DNA from 3 places in the Ructibacterium sp. SJQ-7 genome. Region 3 is predicted to be linked to each of the others. Evidence: predicted binding sites of a transcription regulator. Region 3 holds the regulator's gene; each other region holds the start of a gene.
What was found. Region 3 encodes Rex, which represses fermentation and respiration genes when NADH is low (regulators of the CRP and FNR family bind a similar motif). Its sites were predicted from a motif close to ATTGTTAANNNNTTAACAAT; they were not measured.
Positions count from the first base shown of each region.

Region 1: ACSAMO_RS11165 (phosphoenolpyruvate carboxykinase (GTP)) is a predicted target of Rex. The motif match lies at 2,533-2,552, and genes of this name have one in related genera.
Region 2: gap (type I glyceraldehyde-3-phosphate dehydrogenase) is a predicted target of Rex. The motif match lies at 4,020-4,039, and genes of this name have one in related genera.

Region 1 covers NZ_CP195193.1:2,571,124-2,576,987, forward strand. The annotation lists gene ACSAMO_RS11150 (beta-galactosidase) at 1-281, shown strand, start outside; gene uxuA (mannonate dehydratase) at 296-1,363, shown strand; gene ACSAMO_RS11160 (DUF6062 family protein) at 1,392-2,144, opposite strand; gene ACSAMO_RS11165 (phosphoenolpyruvate carboxykinase (GTP)) at 2,675-4,456, shown strand; gene ACSAMO_RS11170 (LemA family protein) at 4,600-5,166, shown strand; gene ACSAMO_RS11175 (TPM domain-containing protein) at 5,168-5,864, shown strand, end outside.
Region 2 covers NZ_CP195193.1:1,724,118-1,729,981, reverse strand. The annotation lists gene rpoB (DNA-directed RNA polymerase subunit beta) at 1-67, shown strand, start outside; gene rpoC (DNA-directed RNA polymerase subunit beta') at 102-3,905, shown strand; gene gap (type I glyceraldehyde-3-phosphate dehydrogenase) at 4,146-5,159, shown strand; gene ACSAMO_RS07940 (RsmF rRNA methyltransferase first C-terminal domain-containing protein) at 5,409-5,864, shown strand, end outside.
Region 3 covers NZ_CP195193.1:280,176-286,039, reverse strand. The annotation lists gene uvrA (excinuclease ABC subunit UvrA) at 1-880, opposite strand, end outside; gene ACSAMO_RS01340 (hypothetical protein) at 896-1,276, opposite strand; gene uvrB (excinuclease ABC subunit UvrB) at 1,278-3,242, opposite strand; gene ACSAMO_RS01330 (Asp23/Gls24 family envelope stress response protein) at 3,264-4,079, opposite strand; gene ACSAMO_RS01325 (redox-sensing transcriptional repressor Rex) at 4,092-4,730, opposite strand; gene ACSAMO_RS01320 (alpha/beta hydrolase) at 4,888-5,685, opposite strand; gene ACSAMO_RS01315 (DUF4340 domain-containing protein) at 5,688-5,864, opposite strand, start outside.

The DNA.
Region 1 (5,864 bases), 630 kb from region 3:
CAGGCGTGGAAAATGCACCGTTTGAGCCGAAGTATAAAGAAGAATTGTGCATTGGCGGAGAAAGAGAACTGACATGGAAGAAAATAAATGTTGACGGCAGATACGGATTTGCCGAGATTGACTATGTCGGTGACGTGGCGCAGATTTATGCGGATGGTGAACTTGTTGCAGATGATTACTATTACGGTAAGACGTGGCGAGTGCCTTGTAAATTGCTTTACGGCAAAGAATGTTATATGGTAATATCGGAAATGAAAGACGATTTTTATAAGGAATTTTAACAGGAGAGATAAAAATGGAAATGACATTACGTTGGTACGGTTCAAAATTTGATACCGTAACGTTAAAGCAAATACGACAAATACCGGGCGTTACGGGCGTTATAACAACGCTTTACGACACCGCACCTGGTGAAGTATGGAGCAGAGAAAGAATTAAAGAAATGAAAGATGAAGTCGAAAAAAGCGGACTTCATGTAAGCGGAATTGAAAGCGTAAATGTTCATGACGCAATTAAAGTCGGAACATCGGACAGAGATAAGTACATAGACAATTATATTGAAACGCTTGAAAATCTCGGAAAAGAGGACATTCATCTTGTGTGCTATAACTTTATGCCCGTATTCGACTGGACAAGAAGTGAGCTTGCAAGAAAACGTCCAGACGGTTCAACCGTGCTTGCATACAATCAAGATGATATTGATAAAATCGTTCCCGAGAAGATGTTTGAATCTATTTCAAAGGATATGAACGGCACTGTTATGCCGGGTTGGGAACCTGAGAGAATGGAAAAAGTAAAAGAGCTTTTTGAAATGTATAAGGATGTTGACGATGAAAAGCTTTTTGAAAATTTGAAGTATTTTCTTGAAAGAATAATGCCTGTATGTAATAAGTACGATATAAAAATGGCAATTCACCCCGACGACCCTGCTTGGAGCGTTTTCGGTTTGCCGAGAATTATAATTAATAAGCAGAATATACTTCGTATGATGAAAATGGTTGACGATGTGCATAACGGCGTTACTTTCTGTTCGGGGTCGTACGGAACAAACCTTGAAAACGATTTGCCGGATATGATTCGATCATTAAAGGGAAGAATACATTTTGCGCACGTCAGAAATCTTAAATTTAATTCACCGACCGATTTTGAGGAGGCGGCACACTTGTCAGCCGACGGTTCGTTTGATATGTACGAAATAATGAAAGCACTTTACGAAATCGGATTTGACGGTCCTATCCGCCCCGACCACGGAAGAATGATATGGGACGAAGTGGCTATGCCGGGTTACGGACTTTACGACAGAGCGTTGGGTGCGACATATCTAAACGGTTTGTGGGAGGCTATTGAAAAAAGCTCAAAATAACAAAAGTGAGGCTACTATAGCCCCACTTTTATTTTTCTTCGTAGTCATTATTGATAAAAGCTGAAATTTTGTCGATTGTTCTGATTGGTGCGTCTTGTGCGGTACCCCATTCCATATCTTTGTTGCGATAGTCGAATTTAAGTGTGAATTTATGTATGTCCTGCTGTATTCTTGAAAGTTCAGTCTCTTGCTTTTCAAATAGGCAGGCAAGAAATTGAGCTGCTTGTGAGTCTTTTAATGATTTCGGCACTGTATCAACAAGCAATTTCATATGTTTTAAGCATACACCTTTTGATTTATTGAATTTTTCTTTAAACTTTTCGTCATTTGCCCACATATACAAAAGCACATCGGCATATCTTTCCATAGTGTGATTGATTTTGTCACACACAACACAGCCGTCCGATATACCGTCCAGCTTTTCGGAAAGTGCTTTTGAAAAATCAGCCGAGCCTGTTTTCTTAAAAAGACCGCCTTTTTGATTTTTTAAAGCCGACGCGGATTTTTTCAGCGTATCAAGCTTTTTGCGTATTTCCTCTAAATGTGTGTCAAGCACAAGCGACAGTGTAAGTTTGTTTGACATACCGAAAAGCATTGAACAGTGATGGTTGCAAAAGCCTTTTTCGTTTGATTCCATACGAAATTCAGGCTCCATCATTGCCGCACCGAGTGCGTAGTCAAGCGTTTCTTTTTCAAGTTTTTTCTCAAGTTCACAAAGCGGACATTCGCAGTCTGTATCGTAAACTTCATTTACCGGTATTGTATAAATTTGTTCTTTCATAAGTAATAAATCTGCCTTTCAAATATCTATATTGCAGATAAAACCGCTGTGGTTTTGTCTGCAATGTTTTTTGGAGTGTGAGGTGCAACCTCACTGAAAATCATTTCCGGCGACCTGTGCGGCAGAAATGGCTTAAAATCTAAAGTTTCGACTTTGGAGGAACTTTGTGATTTTTTCTCTGAAAACACTCAAAAATTACATCTGCGATGTGATTTTTGGAGCTGTCGGCATTTTGTCGACAGACTCGGTTATATGGTTATTATAACACCTAAAAGACTGCCTTTCAAGGACAAAAACGAAAGTTGTATTCTGCAAATTCAAAAAGGTTATGATTTATTTGTGCAAAACGTCACATTTTTAACGAAAAAGTAACGTATTTCTGATAGTAAATGATAAAAAAATAAAAAAATCATTATAAATTCTTTAAAAAAAACAAAAAATATGTTATAATGCACTTGTCAATAAAATAGAAAACAATGTTACAAAATAACACTGTATAAAATTAAAAAATGTATTGGAGGATTTTTACCATGACAGAAAACAAGACAGTTCTTGCATGGCTTGAAGAAATGAAAGCTATGTGTCAACCTGACAATGTTGTTTGGATTGACGGAAGTGAAGAACAGCTTGAGGCTCTAAGAGCAGAGGCTGTTGCAACAGGTGAAATGATTAAACTAAATCAAGAAAAGCTTCCTGGATGTTACTATCACAGAACAGCTGAAAACGACGTAGCTCGTGTAGAAGACAGAACATTTATCTGTACTCCTACAGAAGAAGAAGCCGGCCCAATCAATAACTGGATGGCTCCTGACGAAATGTATGCAAAGCTAAAGAAACTATATACAGGTTCAATGAAGGGCAGAACAATGTACGTTATCCCTTATTCAATGGGTCCTATAGGTTCACCTTTCTCAAAGATCGGTATCGAGCTTTCAGACAGTATCTATGTTGTACTTAATATGGCTATTATGACAAGAATCGGTCAAAAGGTTCTTGATCAACTTGGAAATGACGAAAACGCTGAATTCATCAAGTGTCTACACGCTAAGAAAGACGTAAATCCTGATGACAGATACATCGTTCAATTCCCACAGGATAACACAATTTGGTCAATCAACTCGGCTTACGGCGGTAACGTTCTTCTTGGTAAGAAGTGTTTCGCTCTAAGAATTGCATCATATCTTGGTAAGAACCAAGGTTGGATGGCTGAGCATATGCTAATTCTTGGTCTTGAAAATCCTCAAGGCGAAGTTAAGTATATCTGTGCTGCATTCCCATCAGCTTGCGGTAAGACAAATCTTGCAATGCTTATCCCACCGGAATACCTAAAGAACCAAGGTTACAAAGTATGGACAGTCGGCGATGATATTTCATGGCTAAACATCGGTCCTGACGGCAGACTATATGCTATCAATCCTGAAGCAGGTTTCTTCGGTGTTGCTCCTGGTACATCAGTAAAGACAAACTTCAATGCTCTTGAATCAACAAAGAAGAATACAATCTTCACAAACGTTGCTCTTAACAATGCAGACAATACAGTTTGGTGGGAAGGTCTTGACAAGAATCCTCCTGTTGATGCAACAGAATGGAAGGGCTCAAAGGTTAACGGTCCTGAATACTCTGCAGCAGGTAACAATCTTGCTCACCCTAACTCAAGATTTACAGCTCCGGCTATCAACTGCCCATGTATCTCATCTGAATTCGAAAACCCACAGGGCGTTCCTGTAGAGGCTATTGTATTCGGTGGCAGACGTGCTAAGTGTGCTCCGCTTGTATATCAATCAAGAGATTGGCAGCACGGTACATTCGTTGGTGCTACAATGGCATCAGAAACAACAGCAGCAGCTGCAGGTGCAGTAGGTGTTGTTAGACGTGACCCAATGGCTATGAAACCGTTCGTAGGCTACAATATGGCTACTTACTGGGGTCACTGGCTTGAAATGGGTAAGAAGCTTGGCGACAAAGCTCCGAAAATCTTCCACGTTAACTGGTTCAGAAAAGATGACGAAGGACACTTCATGTGGCCTGGTTTCGGTGACAATATGCGTGTACTTCTTTGGATTCTTAACAGATGTGCAGGTAAGGTTGACGCCGTTGAAAGCGAAATCGGTTACCTACCAAAGCCTGAAGATATCGACCTAACAGGTCTTGAAGACGAAAATGTTGATATTAAGGGTCTTCTTACAATCGATAAGCAGGTATGGCTTGAAGACGTTGCAAATATCGAAGAATATTTTGCACAGTTCGGAGATAAACTTCCGAAGGAAATGGCTGACGAACTTGCTAAGTTAAAGGCTAACCTTTCTAAGTAATTTTAATTACAGTGTATTAAGAATTTAAAAGCAGACAAAATCCTTATGGTTTTGTCTGCTTTTTTTGTTGACATTTATAGACACATAGGTTAAAATGTAAGTGTATAATATATACAGATTATTTATAGAAAAGAGGAGAAAATATGAAGAAAAAAGGTGTAATTATCGGTGTTATAATAGCGGTAATCGTAATTATAGCGGTAAGCATTATAGGAAGTTACAACGGACTTATAAGTTTAGAAGAATCGACCAACACGGCATATTCCGATATACAGGTTCAACTTCAAAGACGTATGGATCTTGTACCGAACCTTGTTAATACGGTAAAGGGATATGCGGCACACGAAACAGAAGTGTTTACTGCCGTTTCTGACGCTCGTGCAAAACTTGCCGGTGCGGGAACGGTTGAGGAGGCAAGTGAGGCAAATGAAGAACTTTCATCGGCACTTAGCAGATTGATTGCAATCTCGGAATCATATCCGGAATTAAAGTCAAACGAAAACTTCTTGTCACTTCAAGATGAACTTGCAGGTACGGAAAATCGCATAGGTGTTGCAAGAAAGGATTATAATGACGCCGTTCAAAAATATAACGTAAAAATACGTTCATTCCCTACAAACATATTTGCAAATATGCTTGGTTTTGAAAAGAAACAACAGTTTGAGGCAGATAGTGCGGCTCAATCTGCTCCTTCTGTAAGTTTTGATTGATATGAGTAGGGGGAAGATACGTTTCGCGGCATTAATTTCCGCAATATTTGTTTTATTTATAAATATTTGTGCGTTTGCGAAGGTTGATATACCGAATCATACGGATAGATTTTTTATAAATGACTATGCGAATGTTATTGACAGTGAAACAGAGGATTATATATTTGAAAAAGGTAAGGCGTACAATGCTAACGGCGGACCGCAAGTTGTTGTTTTGACAATGGAAAGTATAGACGGAAACGACCTTGAAGACTTTTCGATTGAAACGGCGAGAAAATGGGGAATTGGCGATAAAGACGCGGATAACGGAGTTCTTATTCTCCTTGTTATGGATAGTCGTGACATTCGTATCGAAGTCGGCTACGGACTTGAGGGCGTTTTAAATGACGGTAAGTGCGGTCGATTTATCAGAAATGCAACAGATTCTTTGTCGGCAGGTGATTACAGCGAGGGTATTAAGCAGATTTATGATTCGGTAATCGGCGAACTCGAAGACCCGACACCCGATGAAGAAGATGATGATGACACTATGGTTGAAATAATGACATATGTAGTGTTTTTCATAGTTTTAGCGATTGTGGTATTTATCACTAATATCAAAGGACGTGGCGGACGTGGCGGCTATCATAGCGGCGGCGGTTACTATGGCGGCGGATTTTCCAGCGGAAGCAGCAGCGGAGGAGGCGGATTCTCCGGCG
Region 2 (5,864 bases), 1.4 Mb from region 3:
AGACGAAAATGATTTCGGCGTTGATGATTCTGATGATATTGATTTCGGCGATGACGACGAAATATAATCATGACGTGTGAATAGACTATGGAGGTTTTTAGATGTTAGAATTTAACAGCTTTGAGGCAATTAAAATCGGTTTAGCTTCTCCCGAGACAATACTAAGTTGGTCACACGGTGAAGTTTTAAAGCCTGAAACCATAAACTACCGTACTCTTAAGCCTGAAAAGGACGGATTATTCTGTGAAAAGATTTTCGGTCCTACAAAGGATTGGGAGTGTCACTGTGGTAAATATAAGAAAATCAGATTTAAAGGAAAGGTCTGCGAACGCTGCGGAGTTGAAGTAACAAAAGCAAAAGTAAGACGTGAAAGAATGGGACATATTGCTCTTGCAACTCCTGTTTCACATATTTGGTATTTCAAAGGCGTTCCGTCATCAATGGGACTTATCATTGACCTTTCTCCAAGACAGCTTGAAAAGGTACTTTACTTTGCATCATATATTGTAACTGATCCGGGTACTTCAAACCTTATGCAAAATCAGATTCTTTCAGAGGCTGAATATCGTGAGGCATATGAAAAGTACGGCGATAAGTTCAAAGCAGGTATGGGTGCAGAGGCTATCAAGACTTTGCTTGAAAGAATTGATCTTGAAGAACTTTCAAGAGAATTAAAGGAAGAGCTTGACGCTACACAAGGACAAAAGAAAGCAAGAATTATTAAAAGACTTGAAATTGTAGAGGCATTCAGACTTTCGGGTAACAGACCTGAATGGATGATTATGACTGTTATTCCGGTAATTCCGCCGGAACTTAGACCTATGGTACAGCTTGACGGCGGACGTTTTGCAACGTCTGACCTTAATGACCTTTACAGAAGAGTTATAAACAGAAACAATCGTTTAAAAAGACTTCTTGAACTTGGTGCTCCTGATATTATTATCAGAAACGAAAAACGTATGTTACAAGAGGCTGTTGACGCACTTATCAATAACGGTCGTCGCGGAAGAACTGTAACAGGACCGGGTAACAGACCGCTAAAATCACTTTCGGATATGCTTAAAGGTAAGCAGGGACGTTTCCGTCAAAACTTGCTTGGTAAGCGTGTTGACTACTCAGGTCGTAGCGTTATCGTTGTAGGTCCGGAAATGAAGATTTATCAGTGCGGTGTGCCAAAGGAAATGGCTATCGAATTGTTTAAGCCTTTCGTAATGAAAGAACTTGTATCTCGCGGACTTGCACATAATATAAAGAGTGCAAAGAGAATGGTTGAGAGAACAAAGCCGGAGGTTTGGGACGTTCTTGAGGATGTAATTAAGGAGCATCCTGTACTTCTAAACCGTGCGCCTACACTTCACAGACTTGGTATTCAAGCATTTGAGCCAAAACTTGTTGAAGGACGTGCTCTAAAACTTCATCCGCTTGTATGTACGGCTTATAACGCCGACTTCGACGGTGACCAGATGGCTATCCACGTTCCTCTTTCACCGGAGGCACAGGCCGAGGCACGTTTCCTAATGCTTTCAGCAAATAACTTGCTTAAACCGCAGGATGGACACCCTGTAACAGTTCCTACACAGGATATGATTTTGGGTTCTTACTACTTGACAATTCAAAAGGAACATTATGACAGAATTATTGATACAATTCTTGATGATGAATCTAAAATAAATGTATTAATCGAAAGACTTTCTGATATGGAACAGGAAGAAAACGTTGTTATATACAATGAAGAAGAACCAATCAAGAGCTTTACTGATGTAAGAGAGGCTCTTAAATATATGAGAGAGTTGCCGGAAGTTGCAATGAATGAAACAGAAATTCACGCAAATCCTGTAACTTTGGTATTACCAAATAAATCACTTCAAATTTCACTAAAGAAATTAATAAGTGAGGCTAAGAAGCTTGTAATAAAGAAGTATACTACATTTGACGAGGCACTTCTTGCTTATTATAATCACGAAGTAACTCTACACGAAAGAATTCTTGTTGAAGTTACAAAGAAGATTAACGGAGTAGAAAAGTCAAAACTTATCGGTACAACTGTCGGTAGAATTATATTCAATAATAATATTCCTCAGCATATCGGTTATATTGACAGATCAAATCCTGAAAATGAATTTGACCTTGAAATCGACTTTGTTGTAGGTAAGAAACAGCTTGGTAAAATTATTGATAAGTGTATCAGAGTTTGCGGTACTTCAGAAACAGCCGAAGTGCTTGATAAGATTAAGGCTACAGGTTATAAGTATTCTACAAGAGGTGCTATAACTGTTGCCGTATCAGATATCGAAGTTCCTGAAAAGAAAAAAGTTATCCTTGCTGACGCTGAAAAGCAAGTCGAAGGAATTATGCAGAAGTATCAGATGGGTCTTCTTACAAATGAAGAACGTTATCAACAGACAATTAAAATTTGGGCAAAGGCTTCATCTGATGTCACAGACGCCATGATGGAACACCTTGGTGAGTTCAATCCAATCTTTATGATGGCTGACTCAGGTGCCCGTGGTAGCGTTAACCAAATTCGTCAGCTTGCAGCTATGCGTGGACTTATGGCGGATACACAGGGTAGAACAGTCGAAATTCCTATCCGTGCTAACTTCCGAGAAGGTCTTAACGTACTTGAATACTTTATTTCATCACACGGTGCGCGTAAAGGTCTTACAGATACGGCTCTTAGAACAGCCGACTCAGGTTATCTTACTCGTCGTCTTGTTGACGTATCACAGGATGTTATCGTTCGTGAAATCGACTGCGGTACTGATGAAGGTGAATGGGTAACTGAAATCACTGACGGTAAAGAAAGTATCGAACCGCTATATGACCGTATCGTCGGCCGTACAGCTATGCAGGATGTTATTCACCCTGAAACAGGCGAAGTTCTTGCAAAGAACGGTGAACTTATAACAGACGTACAGGCTAATAATATTGTTAATGCCGGTATCGAAAAAGTATATATCAGAAGCGTACTTACTTGTAAGTCAAAAATCGGTGTTTGTGCTAAATGTTACGGTACAAACCTTGCTACAGGTGAACTTGTTAATGTCGGTGAGGCAGTTGGTATTATTGCCGCACAGTCAATCGGTGAACCGGGTACACAGCTTACAATGCGTACTTTCCACGCCGGCGGTGTTGCGTCGGGTAGCGATATTACACAGGGTCTTCCTCGTGTCGAGGAACTTTTCGAGGCAAGACGTCCGAAGGGTCTTGCTATAATCTCAGAAATCGGCGGTACAATTACTGTAACAGAATCAAAGCGTAAGAGAGAAGTTACAGTTGCCAATGACCAGACAGGTGAGGCTAAGACTTATACAATTCCATACGGTTCAAGTATTAAAGTTCATGACGGTGATGTTATTGAGGCGGGTGACGAACTTACAATGGGTTCTGTAAATCCTAATGATATTCTTCATATCAGAGGTCCTCATGCCGTTCAGGTTTATATCGCGCGTGAAGTTCAGAGAACATACCGTATGCAGGGTGTTGACATCAACGATAAGCACGTCGAAGTTATCACACGTCAAATGTTGCGTAAGGTTAGAGTTGAAGAGGCAGGCGAAACTGATCTTCTTATCGGTTCACTTGTTGATAAGTTTGAACTTGAAGAGGCAAACGAGAGAGTTAAGGAAAAGGGCGGTACTGAATTTGCAACTGCATCTCCTGTACTTCTTGGTATCACTAAGGCTTCTCTTGCAACCGAATCATTCCTTTCAGCCGCATCATTCCAGGAAACTACAAAGGTTCTTACAGATGCAGCTATTAAGGGTAAGGTTGACCCGCTTCTTGGTCTAAAGGAAAATGTTATCATCGGTAAACTTATTCCTGCCGGTACAGGTATGAGTATGTATAAAGATATTAATATTACTATCGACGGCGAAGAAGTTGACAACGAAGAAATAGAATAAAATAATTATGAACTGCTGTGAATTTTCACAGCAGTTCATTTTGTTTAAAAAAATTATATATAAAACTGATATAAATAGGCTGCTTTTTGTGCAAAAGGAAGAATTAATCATTAAAATGATATAAATTTAACATATAGGCTTGTATATTTTATAAATTTGATGTAAAATATATATAAATGGGCATATACTATGCTCACTCAAAGATAAAAAAATATATATATTTTTTAGGAGGAATTTAAAATGGCAGTTAAAGTTGCGATTAACGGATTCGGACGTATTGGACGTCTTGCATTCAGACAGATGTTCGGCGCAGAGGGTTATGAAGTTGTTGCTATCAACGACCTTACAAGCCCAAAGATGCTTGCTCATCTACTAAAGTATGATTCATCACAAGGTAAGTATGAAAAGGCTGATACAGTTTCAGCAGGTGAAGATTCAATCACAGTTGATGGTAAGGAAATCAAAATCTACGCTTTCCCTGATGCAAATAATTGTCCATGGGGCGACCTTGACGTAGACGTAGTTCTTGAATGCTCAGGTTTCTATACATCAAAGGAAAAGGCTCAGGCTCATATCAATGCCGGTGCTAAGAAAGTTGTTATTTCAGCTCCTGCTGGCAACGACCTACCAACAATCGTTTACAACGTAAACCACGAAACACTAAAGAAGGGCGACAACATCATTTCAGCTGCTTCTTGTACAACAAACTGCTTGGCTCCTATGGCAGACGCACTTAACAAGTACGCTCCAATTCAGTCAGGTATCATGTGCACAATTCACGCTTACACAGGTGACCAAATGACTCTTGACGGTCCTCAAAGAAAGGGTGACCTAAGAAGATCAAGAGCTGCTGCTGTAAACATCGTTCCTAACTCAACAGGTGCTGCAAAGGCTATCGGTCTTGTTATTCCTGAACTAAACGGTAAGCTTATCGGCTCAGCTCAGAGAGTTCCAACTCCAACAGGTTCAACAACAATCCTTACAGCTGTTGTTAAGGGTGACGTTACAGTTGACGGTATCAACGCTGCTATGAAGGCTGCTTCAAACGAATCATTCGGTTACAACACAGATGAAATCGTTTCATCAGATATCGTTGGTATGAGATACGGTTCACTATTTGATTCAACACAAACAATGGTTGCTGAAATTGGTGACGGTCTTTATGAAGTACAAGTTGTTTCATGGTATGATAACGAAAACTCATACACATCACAGATGGTTAGAACAATTAAGTATTTCTCAGAAAATTGCTAATCACAATTTGAACTTTTTTAAACAACTGCCTTTATGGCAGTTGTTTTTTTATGCTTGAAATTTTCACAAAATTTCGTAGGGGCGATCATAGGTCGCCCTCTTATGCTTTAAGTTTGTCAAAAATAGTTTTATCACATACAAAACATCGTAGCGGAGATCATTGACCGCCACTTTTTTGTCTTTTATATTGACACGAATTAAAATTTAATTTATACTATTGTTATAGTAAAAAAGAAAAAGGGGATAAGTATGAGATTGCCTGAAAAATTTGAGGACAGAATGAAAAAAATGCTCGGAGATGAGTATGATGATTTTATAAAATCAATGGACGAAACTCCGATATTTACGGGAATACGCATAAATACATCAAAAGTCGGTGCAAAAGACGCAGTAATTAAGGAATTTGGTGAACTTCAGAATGTACCTTGGTGCAACGACGGATTTTATGCGGATAAGTCTAAAATTTCAGGTAATCACCCTTATCACCTTGCGGGACTTTTTTATTTTCAGGAGCCGTCCGCGATGTCAACCGTATCGGCTTTGAATATTGAAAGTGACGATTATGTGCTTGATTTGTGTGCCGCACCCGGCGGTAAGGCTACTCAGGCAGGTGCTTTTATCGACAAAAACGGATTGCTTGTAGCAAATGAAATTGTAAAAAATCGTGCAAATATATTGTCAGACAATATAGACAGATTTGGTTTG
Region 3 (5,864 bases):
CTATAACAAGGTTGGGGTCGATTTTAGACAACGCCCCCAAACCGTCACAATTATCACACGCACCGTATGGATTATTGAAAGAAAACAATCTCGGAGTAAGCTCCTGTAAGCTGATACCGCAATCGTCACACGCAAAATTCTGACTGAAAGACATAATCTCTCCGCCGATAACCTCGACAAGCACAACATCACCTGTCAATGCAATGGCTGTTTCAAGTGAATCGGTAAGTCGCTGAACAATATTTTCACGAATAATCAATCTGTCTATGATAATTTCTATGTTGTGCTTTTGCGTTTTCTTTAACTCTATCGGCTCGCTTAAATCATATTGTTCACCGTCGGCCTTTACACGCACATATCCGCTTTTTCTTGCATTTTCAAATACTTTTTTATGCTCACCTTTTTTACCGCGTATGACAGGCGCAAGGATTTGAATTTTTGTACCTTCGCCCAATGACATAACTTTGTCAACAATTTGGTCTATACTCTGTCTTTGAACCTCTTTACCGCATTTAGGGCAATGCGGTATACCGATTCGGGCATACAAAAGTCTTAAATAATCGTATATTTCGGTAACTGTACCGACTGTTGAACGTGGATTTTTTGATGTTGTTTTTTGGTCGATACTGATTGCAGGCGACAAACCGTCAATATAATCTACATCAGGCTTTTCCATTTGACCGAGAAACATTCTTGCATATGACGACAGTGACTCTACATATCTTCTTTGTCCCTCTGCATAAATTGTATCAAACGCCAAAGATGATTTACCGGAGCCAGAAAGTCCCGTAAGTACGACAAGCTTTTCTCGCGGTATTTTTACATCGATATTTTTAAGATTATGCTCTCTTGCACCTTTAATTATAATATCCTTTTCCATTGATTTACCTCTGTTTTACTGTAAATAGCACGTTCCGCATTCTTTATATCTCTGCTGAACGTCCTTTCTTTCATCCATAGCAATTTTAAAATCTTCCATCATTGATTGAGCAAATATTTTTTCGATCAGCGGATGTTCGGAATAAATTAAAGTCGCTTGATTTATCACTTCAATTCTTTCCGATTCGCCGAATTCACGAATGTCGATTATCTCAACATTTTTGCTTGTAACCTCTTTTATTTGCTGTTCTACATTATATATTTCCTGCATTTTTATATTTCTATCACAAAAACATATAAAATCAAGTAGATTATCGTTTTCAATCATATATATAACAGGAGTGAGAATGTTTTTTGAAATTATCTTAACAAGCTTATTTTTAAGCTCATAATCCATTTTATTCACTCATTTCTTTTTCTAATTTTCGTATTCTGTCACGCAAAGCCGCGGCTTCTTCAAATTCAAGATTTTCAGCCGCTTTAATCATCTTAGCCTGAAGCTCGGCAATGGTCTTTTCGTAATTTATGATATTTTCTTCTGCGGTTTCGGTATCGTCCTCAATAGGCTTTAATGATTCTATAATATCTCTGATGTCTTTCTTAATTGTCTTTGGTATTATGCCGTGTTCTTCATTAAACTTCTGCTGAATACCTCGACGTCTGTCTGTTTCGTCAATCGCCTTTTTCATTGATTTTGTAACCGTATCGGCATACATAATAACTTGTCCCTCACTGTTACGCGCGGCACGACCGATAGTCTGAATAAGTGACATTTCACTTCTTAAGAAACCTTCTTTATCCGCATCAAGTATCGCAACAAGTGCAACTTCGGGTATGTCAAGTCCTTCTCTTAAAAGGTTAATTCCGACAAGTACATCAAATTCACCCATACGCAAATCTTTGATAATTTCTGCACGTTCGATTGTCGATATATCGGAGTGCATATAACGAACTTTAATACCTACACCGGTAAGATAATCGGTCAAATCCTCCGCCATACGTTTTGTAAGCGTTGTCACAAGCGTTCTAAAGCCTTGTTCGGTACGCTTATTAATTTCACCGATAAGGTCATCAATTTGATTTTCGGTAGGTTTAATTGTTATTTTAGGGTCAAGAAGTCCTGTCGGTCTGATAACCTGTTCCGCAACAACCGTTGAATGTTCTTTTTCATAATCTGACGGTGTCGCACTTGTGAATATTACCTGATTTAATCTATCTTCAAATTCTTCAAATTTCAAAGGTCTGTTATCAGCCGCACTCGGTAAACGGAAACCGTATTTAATAAGCGTTTCTTTTCTGGCTCTGTCACCGTTATACATCGCACGCACCTGCGGTATTGTAACGTGTGACTCGTCTATAATCATAAGATAATCATCAGGAAAATAGTCAAGCAACGTATACGGTGCACTTCCCGGAGCACGACCGCTTATATGTCTTGAATAGTTTTCTATACCTTGACAAAATCCTATTTCCTGCATCATTTCTATATCGTACATTGTACGCTGTTCGATTCTTTGTGCTTCGATAAGTAAATCACGTTCTTTGAAATACTTAACCTGTTCACGCATTTCAGCCTCAATTCCGGCAAGTGCCGCAATCATTTTTTCGTTGGTTGTAACATAGTGAGAGGCCGGAGATATAACTGCGTGTTGCCTTACACCTACAATTTCACCTGTAACTACGTTTACTTCGCAAATACGTTCTATTTCGTCGCCGAAAAACTCGACACGAATAGCGTTTTCACCGTTATTGGACGGAAATATTTCCACCACGTCACCTCTGACGCGAAACTTGTTTCTGACAAAGTTAATATCATTTCTTTCATATTGCATTGAAACAAGTTTTTTTAGAAGCTCATCTCTGTCTTTTACCATTCCTACACGCAAAGAAAGCATAAGATTTTTATAATCTTCAGGATCGCCCAAACCGTATATGCAAGATACACTTGCTACGATTATAACGTCCTTTCTTTCAAGCAAAGCAAATGTGGCACTGTGACGTAGTTTATCTATTTCATCATTGGTCAGTGAATTTTTCTCGATAAACGTATCGGTTTGCGGAATATATGCCTCTGGTTGATAATAATCGTAATACGACACGAAAAATTCAACACAGTTATTTGGAAAAAATTCTTTAAATTCACTGCAAAGCTGTGCGGCAAGGGTTTTATTATGAGCAAGTACAATGGTAGGTTTGTTCACTTGTGCAATGACATTTGCCATAGTGAAAGTTTTTCCCGAACCTGTTACACCGAGCAAAGTTTGGCATTTCTCGCCTTTTTTTATTCCGTCAACAAGTGTTTGAATTGCCTGCGGCTGATCTCCTTGTGGTTTAAATTCAGAAACGAGTTCAAATTTATCCATACAGCTTCCCCTTCTTAATGGTTATTTCCTTAGATTTTTAACAAGTATATTTATTCTTCTTGCATTTATCGACGTATATTGTTCAACATTATTTCTGACTGCAAGCTGAATATTTTTACATACAGAAAAAATATCACAGCCATATTGTAAAATGACTGTCATATCTATATGTACACCGTGTCCTGTTTTTCTTAGGTTTATATTTTGCACCTTAATTAGCCCGTCGATCTTTTGTGCCTCATGTATTGCTATTGAATTTATAACATTATCTGAGATAATATAGTCACCCATATAACTGAATGTGGGTCTGACGATTGATTTATCAGCCTCGGCGGTTGTTATTTCCGAATCAAGATTTTTTTGAAATCTTCTTAACGGATGCAAGAAATATCCTGAAAATTCCTTCTTTATTTCAAATGTCGGAACAGGAATAACGTGTTTCCCTTCAACTGTACGCATTCTAAGTGCCATATTCATTTCTTCGGGTGTTGCAACATCCTCTATTCTTATAATTTGTTCAACCTCATGAACACCGATATTTTTAGCAATTTTATTTACCATTCCGTCAGATGTACCCAAAATCATAAGGCACTTAATCTTATTCCTTTTCAGAACTTTTTTTATTTCATTTACCTGCGACGGATTCATAAAAAGTGCGTGTTTAACAGACGCAATTTTTGTCGGTTCTTTTTTGGCAGATGTGCCGGCTATAACTTTTCCGTGAGAAATAAGCAAGCCGTCATCAATTATAGCGTCAGCTCCATATTGCTGCGAAACCATAACACTTCTGTAACTCTTTCCTGTTCCACTCGGACCTACAAATGCGATAACTCTCATAATTATAACACCTTAATTCTGATTTTGCTTGATTTTGTATGACAATGTCATAAGCGGATCTGAAAGGTGAACGTTTTCCACCGCTACGTCCTTATCGAATTTAAGTTCGGTATACGAAAAGTTCATAAGACCTTTAACTCCGCAATTAACCAATTTTTCAGCCGTTTTCATTACTGCCGCTTTCGGTACGGTAAGAATTCCGATGTCAACTCTATGCGAATTCAAAAATTCCTCAAGCTTATCTATTGACATAACTTCTATACCGTTGATTTTTGTACCAATTATATTAATGTCATTATCAAAAATGCCTACCAGTTTAAAGCCTCTTTTTTCAAACGTATCGTGACTTGCCAATGCTCTGCCGAGATTACCGGCTCCGACTATAACAGTAGTATCTCCGTCATTAAGTCCTAATATGTCACCGATTTCGTTATAAAGATGTTCGACATTATAGCCGTATCCCTGCTGACCGAAACCGCCGAAATAGTTAAAATCCTGTCTGATTTGTGATGCAGTCACGTTCATTTTTACGCTAAGTGCATTTGAGGAAATACGCTTTATATCCTGCTTTAAAAGTTCGCCCAAATATCTGTAATAGCGTGGCAGACGTTTAACTACGACCGTAGGAACTTTCTTTTCATTTTCACTCATGTCCTCTAAACCCCTTGTTAATTATATAACATTTATTATATCACACTCATTTCGTTTTGTATAGTCTTTTTAAATGTATTTTTTTGTATTTTGACATTTTACACATATAAAAAAATGTCACAACAAGCCGATACTGACTTATTGTGACATTAGTTACTTAAATTAAATCATTAAGTTTTATCCATTTTTCAAGAGAATCTTTCCACTGTGCAACGTGCGGTATACTGTCTGCCAAGCCCAAGCCGTGAGAACCGATTGGGTATATGTGCATTTCATACGAAACTTGCACTTTGCTTAGTGCGTCGGCGTACATCAAAGAATTTTCTACCGGTACTGCCTGGTCTGATGATGTATGCCATATAAATGTAGGCGGTGTATTAGGTGTGACGTGTTTATAAAGCGACATAAGCTCTTTATCAGAATGTAATGCTCTTTCACCTATCAAGTTTTTTCTTGAACCGTCATGTCTGTATTCGAACATATCTATTACAGGGTAACACAAAATTGTCGCATCAGGCTTACAGCTTTCTTTATCTATTTCATCTGTATCTTCATACATTTTCTTATCATAATGAACAGAAACAGAGGCCGCCAAATGTCCACCGGCACTTGAACCCATAACTGCAATTTTATCCTTATCAATGCCGTATTTGTCGGCGTAATATCTGACATATTTAACAGCACGCATTGCGTCACTTATTTCTGCCGGATGTTTGTACGGTGCAACTCTGTATTCAACCACAAATGCAGTAAGACCGATTGACTGCAACCACTTAGCATATGCAGTACCTTCGTGGTCGGCTCTTATTACATAGCCACCACCCGGAAAAATAATAACAGCACCTTTTGAATTTGCAGGATATGCCGTTATAGTCGGTTTTCTTACCGCTGTTTCATCAGCCTCTATAAATTCTTCGTTCCAATAAGGAATCACGTCATTCCATAAATTCTCCATAATTAATCTCCTTGCTTTTCCGGATTTTCAACATAAGTATTGAATAAATCCATAAATTCATTAAGCTTACTTTTCTTGATTGTAAATTCTGTTTTACCGTTGCGGATTAAAGCACAGTACAAATCATCAATACTCTTAAATTCGATTTCTGTATCAGAACTGCTCTTGATACCTTTATA